2 regions of the Allobosea beijingensis genome follow, and region 1 is predicted to be linked to the other one. Evidence: predicted binding sites of a transcription regulator. Region 1 holds the regulator's gene; the other holds the start of a gene.

Region 1 (8,784 bases):
ACGTCATGATCGACCGCGCCCGCAATGCCTTGACGAAGCGCATCGCCGAGGTCGGGGGCGGGCAGGGCGGCGCGGTCGCCGCCGCGCTCGTCACCGGCAAGCGCGGCCTGATCACGGAAGCCACGAACAACGACCTGCGCGCCGCCGGCATCTACCACATCGTCTCGATCTCGGGCCTGCATATGGTGCTGGCGGCCGGCACGATCTTCTGGCTGGTGCGCGCGCTGCTCGCCCTGTCGCAGACGGTGGCGCTGCACTGGCCGGTCAAGAAGCTCGCGGCAGTGGCCGCAATGCTCGGTGCGACCGCCTATTGCATCTTCTCGGGCAGCGATGTCGCGACCGAACGCTCGCTGATCATGACGCTGGTGATGCTCGGCGCGATCCTGGTCGATCGTGCGGCGCTGAGCATGCGCAATCTCGCGCTCGCCGCGATGATCGTGCTGCTGCGCGAGCCGGAAGCGCTGCTTGGGCCGAGCTTCCAGATGTCATTCGGTGCGGTCGCGGCGCTGATCGCCTTCGCCGAACGCTGGGAGAGAAGAGATCGCAGCGAGCCGCCATCGGCTTTGCCCTGGCCGCTCGGGCCGATCTGGACCGCGGCGCTCGGCATCCTCGTCACCACCATGCTGGCGACCGCCGCGACCGCGCCCTTCGGCGCCTATCATTTCCAGACCTTCAACCCCTTCGGCCTGCTCGGCAATGCCATGGCGCTGCCCTTCGTCTCGCTTTTCGTGATGCCGGCGGCGGTGTTCGGCGTGCTGGCCTATCCGTTCGGGCTGGACTGGCCAGCCTGGGCGTTGATGGGGCTCGCTTCCGACGTCGTTCTGAAAGTGGCACGCTGGGTCGCGACCATCGACCATTCCACCGTGACGCTCGCCGCCTTCGGTCCGGCTGTGCTGGCCTGCTTCGCGCTGGCGCTGCTTTGGCTGACGCTCTGGACCACGCCCTGGCGCTGGCTCGCGGCTCTGCCGCTGGTCTTCGGCGTGGCCATTGCCGGCAAGCCGGAGCGGCCGGAGATCCTGATCGAGCGTGACGGCTCCGGGTTGGCCGTGCGCGGCCCGGACGGGCGCCTCGCGATAGCGGGCAAACCCAGCCGCTTCGTCCTGCAGCAATGGCTCGCCGCCGATGGCGACAGCCGTTCACCCGACGATCCCAGCTTGCGCGCCGGCATCGCCTGCGATCGTCTGGCCTGCATCGCGCAGACGGCCGAGAAGCGCACCGTCTCCTACACGCGCGAGCGCCTCGCCATCATCGAGGACTGCCTGCGCGCCGATCTCGTCGTTACCGCCATCCCCTGGAACGGGGCCTGCAAGGCCAGGCTCGTCGAACGTATGGCACTCACGCGCGATGGCGCGACCTCGCTCTACCGGACGGCATCGGGATGGAGCAGCCGAACTTCGGAACCGACCACGGCCGATCGTCCGTGGTCCCGCCGGCGCGAGCCGCGTCCGGCTGTGTCGGCAAGCCCGCCGACCAGTCAACCCGCAACGGCGCAGCCTGCATCAGCCTCCGACACCGAAGCCGAGGTCGATACCGAGCGCCTTCAGTAGCGCCGCATCAGGTTGACGAGGCGGCCCTGGATCTTGACCCGGTCGGGGCCGAGTACGCGGGTCTCGTAGGCCGGGTTCGCGGCTTCGAGCGCGATCGAGGAGCCGCGCTTGCGCAAGCGCTTCAGCGTTGCTTCCTCATCGTCGATCAGCGCCACGACGATGTCGCCGGTATTGGCGGTGTCCTGCCGGCGGATGACGACGGTGTCGCCGTCGAGAATGCCGGCCTCGACCATCGAATCGCCGCGCACTTCCAGCGCGTAATGCTCGCCGGAGCCGAGCATGTCCGGCGGCAGCGAGACGGTGTGGCTGCGGCTCTGGATCGCGGAGATCGGCGTGCCGGCCGCAATTCGTCCCATGACGGGAATGGCGATGGAATGCCGGCTATCGTCCTCGGCGGGCCGAGGCTTGGCGACGCTCGGCTGAGCACCGAGGCCGCCTTGCACGACGGCGGGGCTGAAGCGGGGCCGCGGCTGCGGGGCGCCGAGCCCGTCCGGCATCTTGATGACTTCGAGCGCGCGCGCCCGGTTCGGCAGGCGGCGGATGAAGCCACGCTCCTCCAGCGCCATGATCAGGCGGTGGATGCCGGATTTCGAGCGCAGGTCGAGTGCGTCCTTCATCTCGTCGAAGGAGGGCGGCACGCCACTTTCGCGCAAGCGTTCCTGGATGAAGCGCAGGAGTTCATGTTGCTTGCGTGTCAGCATGGTCGCCGCCAGCCCCTCAAAGCGCAGAATCGAAACAAAGCACGAACACTATACGCGTTCTGCTTGTGTTCCGCAAGCCGCTACCGCAAGGGCAGGATCCGGCAGACATCGCCCTTCTTCGCCGGAGCGGCATGGGCCGGTCGGATCGTCAGGGCCTGCGCCCGCGCCAGCGTGCCGAGCATCGAGGAATCCTGCCGGTCGAAAGGCGTCGCGACCCAGCCCTCAGACGTCAGCGCAAGCTCCGAGCGCAGGTAGTCCTCGCGCTCGTCATTGCCGGGCATGTCGCGGCCGAGAATGGCAGGAATGCTGCGGTCGCGATCGACATCGGCGATGCCGAGCAACGCCTCGATCAAGGGCAGCACGAAGAGGTGGCCGCAGACGATCGAGGAGACGGGATTGCCCGGCAGGCCGACCACGACCATCCGGCCAAGCCGCCCGGTCATCATCGGCTTGCCCGGCCGCATCGCGATCTTCCAGAAGCCGAGAGCCATGCCGGCGCGTGTCAACGCCTCCTGTACGAGATCGTGCGCCCCGACCGAGGCACCGCCCAGCGTGATCAGCGCATCGGCATCGGCCTCGCTCGCCCTTGCGATCTTCGCAGCGAGATCGGCATGGTCGTCGCGGGCGATGCCGAGATCGAGCACGGTCCCGCCGGCCTTTTCAACCAGAGCGGCCAGCGAGAACGAGTTCGAGGCGACGATCTGGGCGCGGCCGACCGGCTCGCCCGGAGCGACCAGCTCGTCGCCCGTAGCGAGAATCGCGACCCGTGGCTTGCGCCGAACGGGCAGAGTCGGATGCGCCATCGCGGCGGCAAGCCCGAGCGCGGCGCTGTCGAGCACGCGCCCGGCCTGCAGCAGCACGTCGCCTTCGTGGAAATCGAGCCCGGCGGCGCGCAGGAATTTCCCTTTCGCCGGTGGTATCCGGACACGGATCACCGGGCTGCCGACGCCATCGGCGTCTTCCTGCATCAGGATGGTGTCCGCGCCCTCAGGCACCGGCGCGCCGGTGAAGATGCGCACGGTCTGACCTGGCCCGACGGCGCCCTCATAGGCCCGTCCGGCGGCGGATTCGCCGATGACCGAGAGCGAGACGCCTTCCGACATCTCGTCGCCGCGCACGGCGTAGCCGTCCATGGCCGAATTGGCGAAGGGCGGTTGCGTCCTCAGCGCCTTGACCTCGCCCGCCAGCACCCGCCAGGCGCATTGCGCGAGCGGCAGGGTTTCCGCACCGGTCGGCCCCGGAATGCTGTCGAGCAGTGCCTTGCGTGCGACGGGGACCGGGGTGAGTGCCATTAGCCTTGCTTCGCCTCGTAGTCGCCGGACTGGCCGCCGGATTTGTGCAGCAGGCGGATATTCTCGATCCGCATCGCCCGGTCGACGGCCTTGACCATGTCGTAGACGGTGAGACAGGCGACGGAGACGGCGGTCAGCGCCTCCATCTCGACGCCGGTCTGGCCCTTCATCTTGACCTCTGCACGCACGCGCACGCCCGGCAAAGCCTCGTCGATATCGAGATCGACGGCGATCTTGCTCAGGAGCAGCGGGTGGCAGAGCGGGATCAGTTCATGGGTGCGCTTCGCCGCCATGATGCCGGCGAGGCGCGCGGTCCCGAGCACATCGCCCTTCTTGGCGTTGCCGTCGCGCACGATCGCGATCGTCTCCGGCGCCATGACGATCTGGCCTTCGGCGATCGCCATGCGGGTCGTCTCGGCCTTGCCGCCGACATCGACCATATGCGCCTGACCTTGCGCGTCGAGATGGCTGAGCCGGCTCACGCCGCGACGGCCTTGCCGGTGAGCAGCGCCTGCGTCGCGGCGGTGACGTCGGCCTGCCGCATCAGGCTCTCGCCGACGAGGAAGCTGTTGACGCCGCTGCGGTTGAGCCGGGCGATGTCGGCATGGGTGAAGATGCCGCTCTCGCTGATCACGATCCGGTCAGCCGGGACACGCGGCGCCAGACGTTCGGTTGCCGCGAGATCGACATTGAAGCTGCGCAGGTCGCGGTTGTTGATGCCGAGCATCCTGCTTTCGAGCTTCAGCGCCCGGTCGAGCTCGGCATCGTCATGGACCTCGACGAGAACGTCCATGCCGAGTTCGCGCGCGGTCTTGTTCAAGGCCCTGGCGGTGGCGTCGTCGACGCCGGCCATGATGATCAGGATGCAATCGGCGCCCCAGGCGCGGGCCTCGTAGACCTGATAGGGCTCGTAGAGGAAATCCTTGCGCAGAGCCGGCAGGCCGGCAGCCTCGCGCGCTTCGGTCAGGAATTCAGGCTGGCCCTGGAAAGAAGGGGAATCGGTCAGCACCGAGAGGCAGGCCGCCCCGCCAGCCGCATAGGCGCGGGCGAGCGAGGGCGGGTCGAAATCGGCGCGGATCAAGCCCTTGGACGGGCTCGCCTTCTTGATCTCGGCGATCAAGGCCGGCGTACCCTGCGCGAGCTTGCCGGCCAATGCATCGGCAAAGCCGCGCGGCTTCGAGGCCGCACGGGCGCGGCGCTCGATCTCGGCCTGCGGAACGGCCGCTTTGGCAGCCGCGATTTCCTGGCGCTTATAGGCTTCGATCTTCGCGAGGATATCGGTCATGCCGGCCTCACGCGTTCGAGGCTTTGATGAGCGCTGCGAGCACGGCCTTGGCCTTGCCGGAATCGAGCGCGGCCGTCGCCTGGGCGAAGCCGTCCTTCAAATCCCCGGCCTTGCCGGCGACGAGCAGCGCGGCGGCCGCATTGAAGGCGGCGATATCGCGGAAACCGGTCTTGTCACCGGCGAGCACGGCATTGAGCGCCGCCGCGTTCTCCTCGGGCGTGCCGCCGCGCAGCACCTCGGGTTTGGCCGGTTCGAGGCCGACATCGGCCGGGCTGATCGAGAAGCTCTCGATCTTGCCGTTCTCCAGCGAGACGACGCGGGTCGGGCCGGTCGTGGTGATCTCGTCGAGCCCGTCCGAGCCGTGCACGGCCCAGACACGGGTCGAGCCGAGCGAGGCCAGCACCTTGACCATCGGCTCCAGCCAGGTCTCGGAGAAGGCGCCGATGAGCTGGCGCTTGGCGCCGGCCGGGTTGGAGAGCGGGCCGAGCAGGTTGAAGATCGTGCGCGTGCCGAGCTCGGTGCGCACCGGCGCGACATGGCGCATCGAGGCGTGGTGCGTCGGCGCGAACATGAAGCCGACGCCGGCCTCGCGGATGCAATGCTCGGTCGCGGCCGGATCGAGCCCGACCTTGACGCCGAGCGCGGTCAAAACGTCGGCAGCACCCGAGCGCGAGGACGCCGCGCGGTTGCCATGCTTGGCGACCGGCACGCCGCAGGCGGCGGTGATGATCGAAGCCAGCGTCGAGACATTGTAGGAGCCCGACGAATCGCCGCCGGTGCCGACGATGTCGATCGCCTCGGGCGGCGCCTTCACGGGCAGCATCTTGCCGCGCATGGCGCCGACGGCACCGGCGATCTCGTCGATCGTCTCGCCGCGCACGCGCAGCGCCATCAGGAAGGCGGCCGACTGTGCATTGGTGACCTCGCCGGAGAGGATCGTATCGAAGGCGTCGCGCGCTTCCTCGCGGGAGAGCGTCGCGCCGGTCGCGACCTTGGCGATGAAGGGTTTGAAATCGTCCATGGGAACTCTGCGGAATCAGGCTGAAAGGGTCAGGGCGGAGGCTTCGCGTTCGCTCTGCCATCGCTCCGCGAGGTCGAGGAAATTCCGCAGGATCGTCGCGCCATGCTCGGAGGCGATGCTCTCCGGATGGAACTGGACGCCGTGGACCGGCAGCTCCCGGTGCGAGAGCGCCATGATCAGGCCGTCATCACTCTCCGCCTCGATCTCGAAGACATCGGGGCAGGAGGCGCGCTCGACCACGAGCGAGTGATAGCGCGTCGCCTGCAGCGGGCCGTTGATGCCGCGGAACAGGCCGCGCGCCCGGTGGCGGATCGGCGAGACCTTGCCATGCATCGGCAATGGCGCGCGCACGACTTGGCCGCCGAAGGCCTGGCCCATCGCCTGCAGGCCGAGGCAGACGCCGAAGATCGGCTTCTTGCCCGCGCCTTCGCGGATCAGGTTCAGGCAGATTCCGGCCTCGTTGGGCGTGCAGGGGCCGGGCGAGAGCACGATCGCGTCGTGATCGCCGGCGAGTGCCTCGTCGACGGTGAGCGCATCGTTACGCCAGACATCGACCTCGGCGCCCAGCCCACCGATGAGATGGACGAGGTTCCAGGTGAAGCTGTCGTAGTTGTCGATCAACAGAACGCGCATGGCCGAACCCGTGAATGCGGCTTGAGGTCATGCACGTTCGGGGGCGGGGTGGTCAAGTTTCGCTGGCGAATGGCGGCCTCGCGCGGCGACCGGCGCTCACCCCCGCGCGCTGCGCGGCATGCCGGCCGTGCGCGGCTGGGCCAGTCCCGGCGCGGTCTCGACGCCGAGCGTCGGGAGCGCGAGCGTGCGCTGTCCCCGGAAATCGATATGGCAGACGATCAGCCCGCGTTCTTCGATGTAGCTGAGCACGCGCCGCGCTCGGCTCGGCGAGGCGCTGCCATAGACTTCGGCGAGCTCGGCATCGCTGGGGCAGGGGCGGCCTTCGATCGCGGTGCGGGCGATGTAGAGGAAGAGGCTCTGCAGATCCTCCGGCAGCGAGCCGGAGGCTTCGACGGCCGCCTGCCAGCCCTCGCTCGTCGCGATGCTGTCGCTGACACCGGCGCGCGCCACCGCAAGCCGGCGCCGGAACTCCTCCAGGCTCAAATGGGTACGGCCGAGCCGGCGCATCCGGCAGCGCACGGTGAAGTCCTGGTAGAGCACGGCGACCTGCCGCGAACGGGCCTCGGGATCGCTCATCAGTTCGCGGAGGATCTCGACCATGATCGCCTCGCGCTCGGCCGGTTCCAGCTCGATCTCGGGCTCAGGCTCCGGCTGCGGGGCAGGGCGGTAGTTCTCGATCCGGCGCAGCACCTCCGTCGGATCGGGCTTGGGACGCGGCGCCGGGCGCACCGGCCGGGCCATCGGCAGCGGCTCGTCCTCGCCGCGCGTGAAGATCAGCTTTCCGGCTTCTTCAGGCGCCTGTTCCGGCAGCGGCATCAATCCCGGCGCGCTGCCGCGGTCTACCGAGGAGACGGTGCCGATCCGGATCGGCAGCGGGCGCTTCGACAGGGCGGGGCCGAGCGCGACGAACTGGCCGCGTTCGAGATCGCGGAACATCTCGGCCTGGCGCCGGTCCATGCCGAGCAGGTCGGCGGCGCGCTGCATGTCGATATCGAGGAAGGTGCGGCCCATCAGGAAGTTCGAGGCTTCCGCCGCGACGTTCTTGGCGAGCTTGGCGAGGCGCTGCGTCGCGATCACGCCGGCAAGCCCACGCTTGCGGCCGCGGCACATCAGGTTGGTCATGGCGCCCAATGAAAGGCGACGCGCTTCGTCGGAGGCCTCGCCCGCCATCACCGGCGCGAAGAGCTGGGCTTCGTCGACCACGATCAGCATCGGGAACCAGAGCGAGCGGTCGACATCGAAGAGCCCGCCGAGGAACGCGGCAGTGGCACGCAACTGCTCGTCGGCTTCGAGGTTTTCGAGGTTGAGCACCACCGAGACGCGGTGCTGGCGCACGCGCAGCGCGACGCGCTGCAGTTCGGCCTCGCCGCATTCGGCATCGACCACGACATGCCCGAACTGGTCGGCGAGCGAGACGAAATCGCCCTCGGGGTCGATGATGGCTTGCTGCACCAGGGGGGCGCTCTGCTCCAGCAGGCGGCGCAGCAGATGCGACTTGCCCGAGCCGGAATTGCCCTGGACGAGCAGGCGCGTCGCCAGCAATTCGGCGAGATCGATCAGACCGGGCTCGCCGGTCCTCGTCGTTCCCATCTCGATTGCGGTGGTCATGCGGGCGATGAATCGTCGGGTTGGATCAGGCGCGGAATTGCGGCCGGCGCTTCTAGCACGGCCTTCCCCTCGCTGGACGTGAGGAAGCCCTGCCTTCCACAGGCAATCGGGATCAGCGCGGGCAGCGCAGGGCGCGCTCCTGCCGCAGGATGTCGGCGATCACCCGGTGGTCATTGGCGGAAAGCGGCAGGTCCTCGACATTGTCGTACTGGCAGCCGGCATTGCCGAAGGCTGCGATCGCGCGCTTCGTCCGGAAGCAATAGCCCTGCGCCTTGTAGATCTCGTTGCGCTGGGTCCAGAGATCGGCGCAAGCCTGCGGGTTGGCGAAAGCAGGCGTCGCCACGCCGCCGGCAAGCAGGACGGCCGCAAGAAGCGGAAGGCAAAGGCTGCGCATCGGGATATCTCCTGCTAGCGAGTCTGAAGCTTTGCGGACCGGGCCAGCGAAGGCAACACCAAGGACATGATGCCGTCGCAACAGGCGGCTTCGCTTAAGCGGAAGGCTGATGGGGAGGGCGATGCAGTTCGGCTATTGCGAAAGACTGGATGGCAGCTTCTGGGCCGAGCCGCTGAATGCGGTGACCAATGCCGCATTTCTCGCGGCGGCCGTGGCTGCGTTCTGGCTGTGGCGCCGCCAAACCGGCAGAGAATTCGTCACGCTCGTCCTGACAGGGCTGGTCTTCGCCATCGGCATTGGCTC
Region 2 (8,784 bases), 1.7 Mb from region 1:
TACGGCTTCACCGTCACGGGTTTTGCTCTATGGACCGCTTACGGCCTGGGCCTGGGTGAATGGCCTCTCATTCTAACGAATAGCATCTGCTTCGTTATTTCCGCTTTCATCCTCATGATGACGCTCCTACCCCGGCAAAAGAAGGAGGCCATAGCGGATCAAATCGATCCGTCCTCCTGACAGCTGGCATGCTGGGCCAATCAGCGCCGCCAGTTCCAGCCGGCGGCCCGATGATCTAGGGATTGCGAGTGCGGGCTTCTGCAAGAAACCGCTGAATCGCCTTGCTGGCCATCTCCCTGGTGTGCTCCGTGCCCAACGCTACAGAGGCGATGACAAACTTCATGCGCTGGCTTTGCCGCTCGCGATCATCCGGCGGCACACCTTGCTCAACATAGCTCCACGCTGTTTCCCATGCTGACGTCGCCCGTGCGATCGCATCGGCATCCTCCAGAATGGCGAAGGGGTTCGGCTCAGTGGACCGCGCGAATCTGGAGCAGATGGAGCATCAGCAGATTCATTGAACTCATCGACGGAAGAGGGGACCGGCAGCTGCCAGTCCCCTCCTGCGCGCTTTGAGGAACTCTTCGGTGCGGCCGAGGGCTCGGTCGAAGCAAGCGAGCTCCGCGAGATTTCCAAAAGCCTCAGGTCGTTTGAGGACCAAGTTGCTGCCCGGATTGCCGCGAAGAGGTTTGCGAATGGCACGCTATTGGACAGCCTGCCTAGAACTGCCCCTCCCAGCTAATCTGCCCTAGAAGCGTTCTTTCGGCCTGGAGGAACATGACCCGCGCCGGCCCGTTCGATCTCTACGAAGATTGATACTCACCTCGGAGAAAAAGATGGGCGAGCTTACCCTCAGCGACATCGCGGAGAAGATGAAGGATATCGACTTCTGTATGCTTACGACCGTGACCGACGGTGGAAGGCTGTCGAGTCGCCCCATGAGTGTCCGCCGTCAGCGCCCTTGAGACCATTTAGGGATTTTCGGGAAGGGAGGATTTCTGGATCATCGCAGCCATTCAGGAGCGCAGATGAGACAGAAATCCGGGCCGGAGAATGCACCGGCAGAGCAGGTCGTGAAGGATACCCGGCCTGCTGCGCCTGACCCTCACAAAAAGGCAAGCTCTCGGCGTGCTTCGAGCTAGAAGACCGATGGTTTCGACATCGTCGAACTGACTGAGCCGGTATCGGCAAGGCACGCAATGCAGTCCGGATTGCAATCTTATTCCAGTGGGTCCGCTATGTAGAAGCCAAAGGCCGAAGCGCAGGCCAGAACGACGCTGATCTCAAGCAAGCCCATGATGTGCTCCTCCCGATGCTGAGCAAGCAACAGCTTCAACCTCGCCATTGTTCCGCCATGTTGCGTTATGCAGGGCGGAAACTCGTCGTTGCGACCCAGGGCCCGGAAACAGCCGCGCTTGGTCGAGCGCGATAGACTGGATCCGCGGCAAAGCCTGAACAAAAAAGCCCCGCCAGTCGAGCTGCCGGGGCGAGTTTGGTTCCGGGGTGAAACCAGAGGCAGGTGAACGCCGGCTGCGACCGGAGGTTCCGTTCTTCGTGCCTGCTCCGATGCCACCGATAAGACATACTGGATTTGTGAAGACGTGAACCCGGCGGCCAGTTTCCTGCACTGATAGTAGCGGGGGGAACCTCGGCTTCTTCGCGGCGTTCACTGCCGTCTCGCTCAGGAACGACAATGGTTCAAATCTTGACGGTGTGCCGCATTGATACCGAGTGGGGCTTTCGCGACGTGACGGGCGCCGAATACGGCCGATCCCATGATATTAGATACTCTCTCGAAATTGCTCGGCGCATGGCGCAAAGAGTGGGTGCGCAGGTCCAGTTCACGCCGGAAGCTGAAAGAGCCTTTCGCGATGTGATGGAAGAAGAATTACCGGCAGCACCGCGCAATCCAGTCAAGCCGCAGATTCCAACTGGCTTCCGGGCACTGGCCGGTCGCCTGGCGAAATGGCGCAAGCGGTAGCTTCGCTGCAACGACAACCAATACTGAAACCGGGCTGCCTTCGATCCGGAGCTGCCCGAACAGCCGCTGCTCGTTCTCCAATCGAGCGCAAAAAAGAAAACCGTCTGGTTGGCCGTATAGACCTCCCCGATACTGCTTAATGTCGGAATATACGTTGCTGCACGCGGGCGAGGTCTGCGACGAACCGGGCATATTCCCGAGACCGAGCATCCTCGTCCGGAAGGCGCAGCAGAAATGAGGGGTGGACGGTGGCCAACAGCGGCGTGCCGTCTTCGAGCGCGAGCTCGCGATCTCGTGCGCTCGCTAGCGAACTGGCATGCCCCGTCAGCGATCGCAGGGCGCTGGCGCCGAGGGCGACGACAAGCCGGGGTTTCACGAACTGCAGTTCGAGATCGAGCCAGAAGCGGCAGGCCTTGATCTCCCCGACATTGGGCTTCTCATGGATGCGGCGCTTGCCGCGAAGCTGGAATTTGAAGTGCTTCACCGCATTGGTGACATAGGCGCGCGCGCGGTCGAGACCGGCTTCTCTCATCGCCCGATCGAAAACCTGACCCGCTGGCCCGACAAATGGCCGGCCGGCAAGGTCTTCCTGGTCTCCCGGCTGTTCGCCGACGAAGAGAACGCGCGCGTCCAACGGCCCTTCTCCGAAGACCGTCTGCGTGGCGTGGCAATGAAGATCGCAGCGCGTACAGCGTTGCGCCGCAGCGGCGGCATCCTGCCACGACGTGATCGCAGATTCATCGGCCGGCGGTTCGGGACGGTGCCGAAGCTGCCTGACATGTCGTGCGGGTGGCTGCGTCGGAGCGCGCATCACCATATCCTCTGCTCGCCGGGCGGCGCTTGCGATCAGAGGCTCAATCAACTCGGCCTCGGGTAGGTTCCGCCAGTATTTCACCGGCATCTCACTTTTCATCGCCTTCGGCTTCAGGCGGGCCGGATTGAAGATGTTGGCGTAGTAGGTGAGCCAATAGGCTTCCATGGCATCGCCGTCCGGCGCATCGGTCTTGCTGGCGGCCGGGCCGAACTGGAGGGCCGTACCGTCCCAGTGCAGCGACCCCTGCGGTGTCATGATCGACCAGATCATTCCTGCGAAGCGTCCCATGAAGAAGCTCGCGGCCCGTTCGAGGATGAAATGCTCCGGCTCGAACCAGGCGATGAAGGGGCCTTCCTCGCCCGCGCCCGACACGGCCCGGAAGCGGACGAAGGCCGTCATCTTGTGCAGGTCGCGGCGCACCGAGCGGGCCATGGCCTCGGCGCGTGCGATATCCGGATCGGCTGCATTGTCGAGCAAGCGCGGCTCGTCCTGCAAACGTAGCAGCAGGCGATGCAGCAAGACGAAGCGGCCGGCATCCCGATGGCAGACAACATTCTCGGCAAGCTCGATGAAACGGCGAGACACGGTCAGTGCGAGGCTTCCGTCCTCGACCGGGGCGGCGCCTTCGATCGCGAACAATCCGGCATCGCCCTCGCTCGTCAGCCAGGCGACGGCCTCAGGCTGAACGCCGGCCAGCGCCAGCCGGCGCGTTTCTCGACGCCAGCCGGCAAAATCCGCAGGGCCGTTCAGCCTGGCCGCAATCACGGGAAAAGCGACAATTGCCGCGGTTGCGGCATCAGCCGGGCCCGCAGGTTCTGCGCGTCGAGGCCGCTGCCCGGCCGCCAGCCCTCCGCCAGAATGAAATGCCGGATTGTCGTCAGCGATCGTGTCAGCCGGCCGACATCCTCAAGCCTGAGCCGGCGGAACCGTCGCGAGGTCAGGATGCGATCGACACTGCGCGTGCCCAAACCCGGCACCCGCAGCAGGGTTTCGCGGTCGGCTCGGTTCACGTCGACGGGGAAGCGTCCGCGCTCGCGCAGCGCCCAGGCGAGTTTGGGGTCGATATCGAGATCGAGCATCTCGTTGCGGCCCAGAATTTCCTCGGTCTCGAAACCATAGAAGCGCGTCAGCCAGTCGGCCTGATAAAGCCGGTGTTCGCGCATCAGCGGCGGCGGCTGGAGCGGCAACTGGCGCGAGGCATCCGGGATCGGGCTAAAGGCCGAGTAATAGACGCGCTTCAGGCCGAAGCTGCCATAGAGCCAGGCGCTGCGCTTCAGGATGGCGGAATCGCTTGCGCCATCGGCGCCGACGATCATCTGCGTGCTCTGCCCCGCCGGGGAGAAGACCTGAGCCTTCGCATTCTTGTCGCGCTCCTCGCGCGCCTCATCGATCTTCAGCTTGAGGCCGCCCATCGCGCTCTTGATCTCGCCTGCCTGCTTCTCCGGGGCAAAACGCGCAAGCGCCGCCTCGCTCGGCAATTCGACATTGATCGACACCCGGTCGGCGAAAAGCCCCGCGCGCTCGATCAGATCGCGGCTCGCGCCGGGTATCAACTTGAGGTGGATGTAGCCGCGGAACCCGTGCTGCCGGCGCAGCGTTTCGGCGACGCGCACGAGCTCGGCCATCGTGTAATCGGCTGAGCGGATGATTCCTGAGGACAGAAAAAGGCCTTCGATATAATTGCGGCGGTAGAAATTCAGGGTCAGCGCGACGACCTCCTCGACCGAAAAGCGAGCGCGGCGGACATTGCTCGACGAGCGGTTGATGCAGAAGACGCAGTCGAAGCTGCAGAAATTCGTCAGCAGGATCTTCAGCAACGAGATGCAGCGGCCATCAGGCGCATAGGAATGGCAGATACCGGAACCGGTGGTCGAGCCAAGTCCCTTCCCGTCGCGCGAATCTCGTTTGGTGCTGCTGCTCGATGCACAGGAGGCGTCGTATTTCGCGGCGTCGCTGAGAATTTCGAGCTTCTCCAGGACCGTGAGCTGTGCCATCACCCTTCCTTTTGTTCTCTATATGTTCTTAAAGGATCTGCCTGCTGAGTTCAAGTTTGACTGTCGAAGGGGGCGGGCCATCTTGGAGGCGTTCCCGGTCAAATCCACGATGAAGACAGCGCCGATTCCGCTGAAATTGAGCTATAGCGGTGCCAATGCGAGGCGATTCTGGATGCCGACAGAATGATTGAGATCAGAAGTTTTTTGCGCGGTGAGACGAACGAGCTTCATCGCGAACTGGATGCTATCGTCGGCGTCTTCTCGAACCGTGCCGAGTACGCCCGCTTCCTGCATGGTACGTTTCGCCATCGCGTGCCGGTCGAGGCGGCTTTGTCGGACGCCGCACCCGTGCGGGTTTCGCCATGGCAACCGCGCAAGCTTCTGCCTGAGTTGGAGGCGGATCTCGCCGACCTGACGCTAGCGTGTCCGGCGAGCGAACCTTTCCATCTGTCAAATGACATGGCTGCGTTCCTGGGGGCTGCCTATGTTCTTGAAGGTTCGGCCCTGGGGGCTCGGGTGCTTGTAAAGGGAGTGGAACCGCTGGGGTTCGGGCCTGAAAACGGAGCACGCTATCTTTCGGCTCAAGCCGGCTCCCTCGATAGCTGGCGCACGCTTCTCGTTGCGTTGGAGGGGCTCGACCGGCAAGCGTGGGATGCAGCCGCGCAATCGGCCAGGTCCGTTTTCGTCCACGCCATCCAGGCCTTCACATCGGAAGAACTCTCTCCTGCATGACGACCGTTGATCTGACGAACTGCGATCGCGAGCCGATCCATATTCCCGGCAGCGTCCAGCCCCATGGCTGCATGATCGTGTGCGATGCCGAGGCGGTGACGATCAGGCGCCATTCGTCGAACGCCAGCGCCTTCCTCGGGCTCAAGGAATTCGAGCTCGTCGGCCGCAGGCTCGAAGAGCTCCTCGGTGGGCCGGTCGTGCATGAGATGCGCAATGCGCTCGCGCGTTCCGGCGTTCCGTCCCGTGCGGGCTTGATGCCCCGCTATCGCCTACCTTCGCTGGATCGCGAGTTCGACATCTCGATCCATGCCTTCAAGGGCAACGCCATCATCGAATTCGAGGAGAGCGTCCCGGCCGGGCCGAGCTCGCCGCTCGAATTCGCTCGGACGTTGGTCGGCCGGCTCTCGGATGTCACGACACCGGCCCAGCTGATCAAGAATGCGGCGCGTCTGCTCAGGGCGGTACTCCAGTACGACCGGGTGATGATCTACCAGTTCGCGCCCGACGGGTCTGGCAAGGTCGTCAGCGAGGCCAAGCGCCCCGATCTCGAAAGCTTCATGGGGCAGCATTTCCCGGCGAGCGACATCCCGCAGCAGGCACGGCAGCTCTATCTGCTCAATCCGATCCGCGTGGTTTCGGATTCGAGCGGCGAGCGCTTCCCGATCATGCCCGTACTGGACGCTGCCGGAGAGCCTCTCGATCTGTCCTATGCCCATTTGCGCAGCGTCTCGCCCATCCATTGCGAATACCTCCGCAACATGGGCGTCTCGGCCTCGATGTCGGTCTCGGTCATCGTCGACGGCGCACTCTGGGGGCTGATCGCCTGCCACCATTACAGCCCGCGCTCGCTCTCGATGAACCGCCGGATCGCCGCGGAGATATTCGGTGAGTTCTTCGCGCTTCAGCTGGGTGCCCTCACGCAGAAGCAGATGCTGCTGGCCGCCGAAAGGGCGCGGGATTTTCTCAACGGCCTGCTTTCGTCCGCCGCCCATGTGACCGATGCTTCGGCGGATGCCGCGGTGATCGTGACCGAGTGGAACATCTTCCGGGCGCTCGACCTCGACCGGGTCAAGGCGGCGATGGCGGCCCCCGTCCTCGTCGACCTGCGCAATGTCTACCGGGCCGACCAGGTTCGCGCCAAGGGCTTCTCATATGCCGATGTCGGTCGCGGTCTCGCCGCTCCACAAGGCAGCGAAGCCGAAAGCGCGGCGTGAGTTGACGCGAGGCTGACCGGCCAGGTGGGGTGGCCGGGTCCGGTCTCGCGTCTGGCTTTCAGGGAACGCCCTTGCCGAAATCGCTCGCGATGCGCAGGAGATACTGTCCGTAATCGCCTTTTGCGAGCTTCTCGCCGAGCAAGGTGAGCTGCGCGGCCGAGATCCACCCCTGTCTTGCGGCGATTTCTTCGGGGCATGCGATGCGCAGTCCCTGGCGGCTTTCGAGCGTGCGGACGAACTCGCCGGCTTCGAGCAGGCTGTCGGGGGTTCCGGTATCGAGCCAGGCGAAGCCGCGGCCCATGGATTCCACCGAGAGCTGGCCGCGTTCGAGATAGATCCGGTTGACGTCGGTGATCTCGAGCTCGCCGCGCGGGGAGGGCTTCAGCGAGCGGGCGATCTCGACGACCTCGGCATCGTAGAAATACAAGCCCGTGACGGCCCAGTTCGACTTGGGGGCCTTCGGCTTCTCCTCGATCGAGATCGCCTTGCCGGCCTTGTCGAATTGGACGACGCCGTAACGCTCGGGATCGCGGACGTGATAGGCGAAGACGGTCGCGCCCGTCGTCCGGGCCGTCGCCCGGGCCATCATCTCCGGCAGGCTGTGGCCGTAATAGAGATTGTCGCCGAGGATCAGCGCGGAGGGTTTGTTCGCGACGAAATCTGCGCCGATATGGTAGGCCTGCGCCAGCCCGCCCGGATGCGGCTGCTCGGCATAGCTCAGGTTCATGCCCCAGTCGGAGCCGTCGCCGAGCAGGCGCTTGAAATGCGGCAGGTCGTGCGGCGTCGAGATGATCAGCACGTCGCGGATGCCGGCCAGCATCAGCGTCGAGAGCGGATAGTAGATCATCGGCTTGTCGTAGACAGGCAGGAGCTGCTTCGACATCGCCAGCGTCATCGGGTGCAGCCGGGTGCCGGAACCCCCGGCCAGGATGATGCCCTTCATTGTTGCTGGTCCTTGCCTTGGTCCTTGAGCAGCCGCGCGACGCAAGGCCGGAGCGAGCTTTGCCACTCCGGCAGGCGCACGCCATGAGCGAGCGCGAGTTTGCCGCAATCGAGCCGGGAGTTCGCCGGCCGGCGCGCCGGCGTCGGATAATCGGTGGTTGCGATGCGCTTGACCTGGACAGGCTTGCCGCCCTGGCGTTCGCGCTCGGCGAAGATCGCCTCGGCGACATCGGCCCAGACGGCCTCGCCCGCCGCGCTCATATGGAACACGCCGCGCAAGCGAGCTTCGTCCGTCCGGTCGGTCAGGTTGCGGGCGACGGCGAAGATCGCATCGGCGATGTCGAGCGCGCTGGTCGGACATCCCGCCTGGTCGGCGACGACGCCGACCTCGTCGCGCGTCTCGGCGAGGCGCAGCATCGTCTTGACGAAGTTCTTGCCGAAGGGGCTGTAGATCCAGGCGGTGCGCAGGATGGCGTGGTTGTCGGTCGCGGCTGCGACGGCCTGCTCGCCGGCGAGCTTGCTTGCGCCATAGGCCGAGATCGGCCCGGTCGCGTCGTCCTCGCGGTAAGCGCGGTCGAGCCCGCCGTCGAAGACATAGTCGGTCGAGAGCTGGATCATGGGAATGCCGAGCGTAGCCGCCGCCCGTGCCGCCTCGCCGGCTGCCTCGCCATTGACGCGCATGGCGAGCTCCGGCTCGCTCTCGGCCTGGTCGACGGCAGTATAGGCGGCGGTGTTGACGATGACGTCGGGCCTCGCCGAACGCAGGGCAGGTGCGACCGTCTTCGGGACGGCGAGGTCAAGGTCCGGCCGGCGCAGCGCGATGACCTCGACGCCGACGGGCACGCGCTCCAGCATGGCGCAGACGACTTGGCCGGTCCAGCCGGTGACGGCGATACGAAGGGTCATCAGTCGAAATAGCGCAGCATCTCGGCCAGGCGCGGATGCTTGCGGTCCTTGTCGGAGAGGGTGAGCTCGGAGAGCGGCAGGCGCCAGTCGATGCCGAGCGCCGGGTCGTCGAAGGCGAGCCCGTGGTCGTTCTGCGGCGCGTAGGGCGCGGTGACCTTGTAGATGACCTCGGTATCCGGCTCCAGCGTGACGAAGCCATGG

What was found. Region 1 encodes LexA, which represses DNA repair genes until DNA is damaged. Its sites were predicted from a motif close to TGTTCNNNNTGTGTTCNG; they were not measured.
Region 2: a site for LexA is predicted at 4,802-4,819, ahead of Q9235_RS26415 (putative DNA modification/repair radical SAM protein). Genes of this name have one in related genera too.

Annotation. Positions count from the first base shown of each region.
Region 1 covers NZ_CP132359.1:1,625,418-1,634,201, forward strand. The annotation lists gene Q9235_RS07880 (ComEC/Rec2 family competence protein) at 1-1,547, shown strand, start outside; gene lexA (transcriptional repressor LexA) at 1,541-2,248, opposite strand; gene Q9235_RS07890 (molybdopterin molybdotransferase MoeA) at 2,329-3,540, opposite strand; gene moaC (cyclic pyranopterin monophosphate synthase MoaC) at 3,540-4,022, opposite strand; gene trpC (indole-3-glycerol phosphate synthase TrpC) at 4,019-4,825, opposite strand; gene trpD (anthranilate phosphoribosyltransferase) at 4,833-5,846, opposite strand; gene Q9235_RS07910 (anthranilate synthase component II) at 5,862-6,479, opposite strand; gene Q9235_RS07915 (helicase HerA domain-containing protein) at 6,576-8,087, opposite strand; gene Q9235_RS07920 (YARHG domain-containing protein) at 8,200-8,481, opposite strand; gene Q9235_RS07925 (ceramidase domain-containing protein) at 8,591-8,784, shown strand, end outside.
Region 2 covers NZ_CP132359.1:5,503,221-5,512,004, reverse strand. The annotation lists gene Q9235_RS26430 (SemiSWEET family sugar transporter) at 1-180, shown strand, start outside; gene Q9235_RS26425 (hypothetical protein) at 1,694-1,981, shown strand; gene Q9235_RS26420 (UdgX family uracil-DNA binding protein) at 2,118-3,560, opposite strand; gene Q9235_RS26415 (putative DNA modification/repair radical SAM protein) at 3,557-4,789, opposite strand; gene Q9235_RS26410 (biliverdin-producing heme oxygenase) at 4,973-5,521, shown strand; gene Q9235_RS26405 (GAF domain-containing protein) at 5,518-6,735, shown strand; gene rfbA (glucose-1-phosphate thymidylyltransferase RfbA) at 6,794-7,678, opposite strand; gene rfbD (dTDP-4-dehydrorhamnose reductase) at 7,675-8,583, opposite strand; gene rfbC (dTDP-4-dehydrorhamnose 3,5-epimerase) at 8,583-8,784, opposite strand, start outside.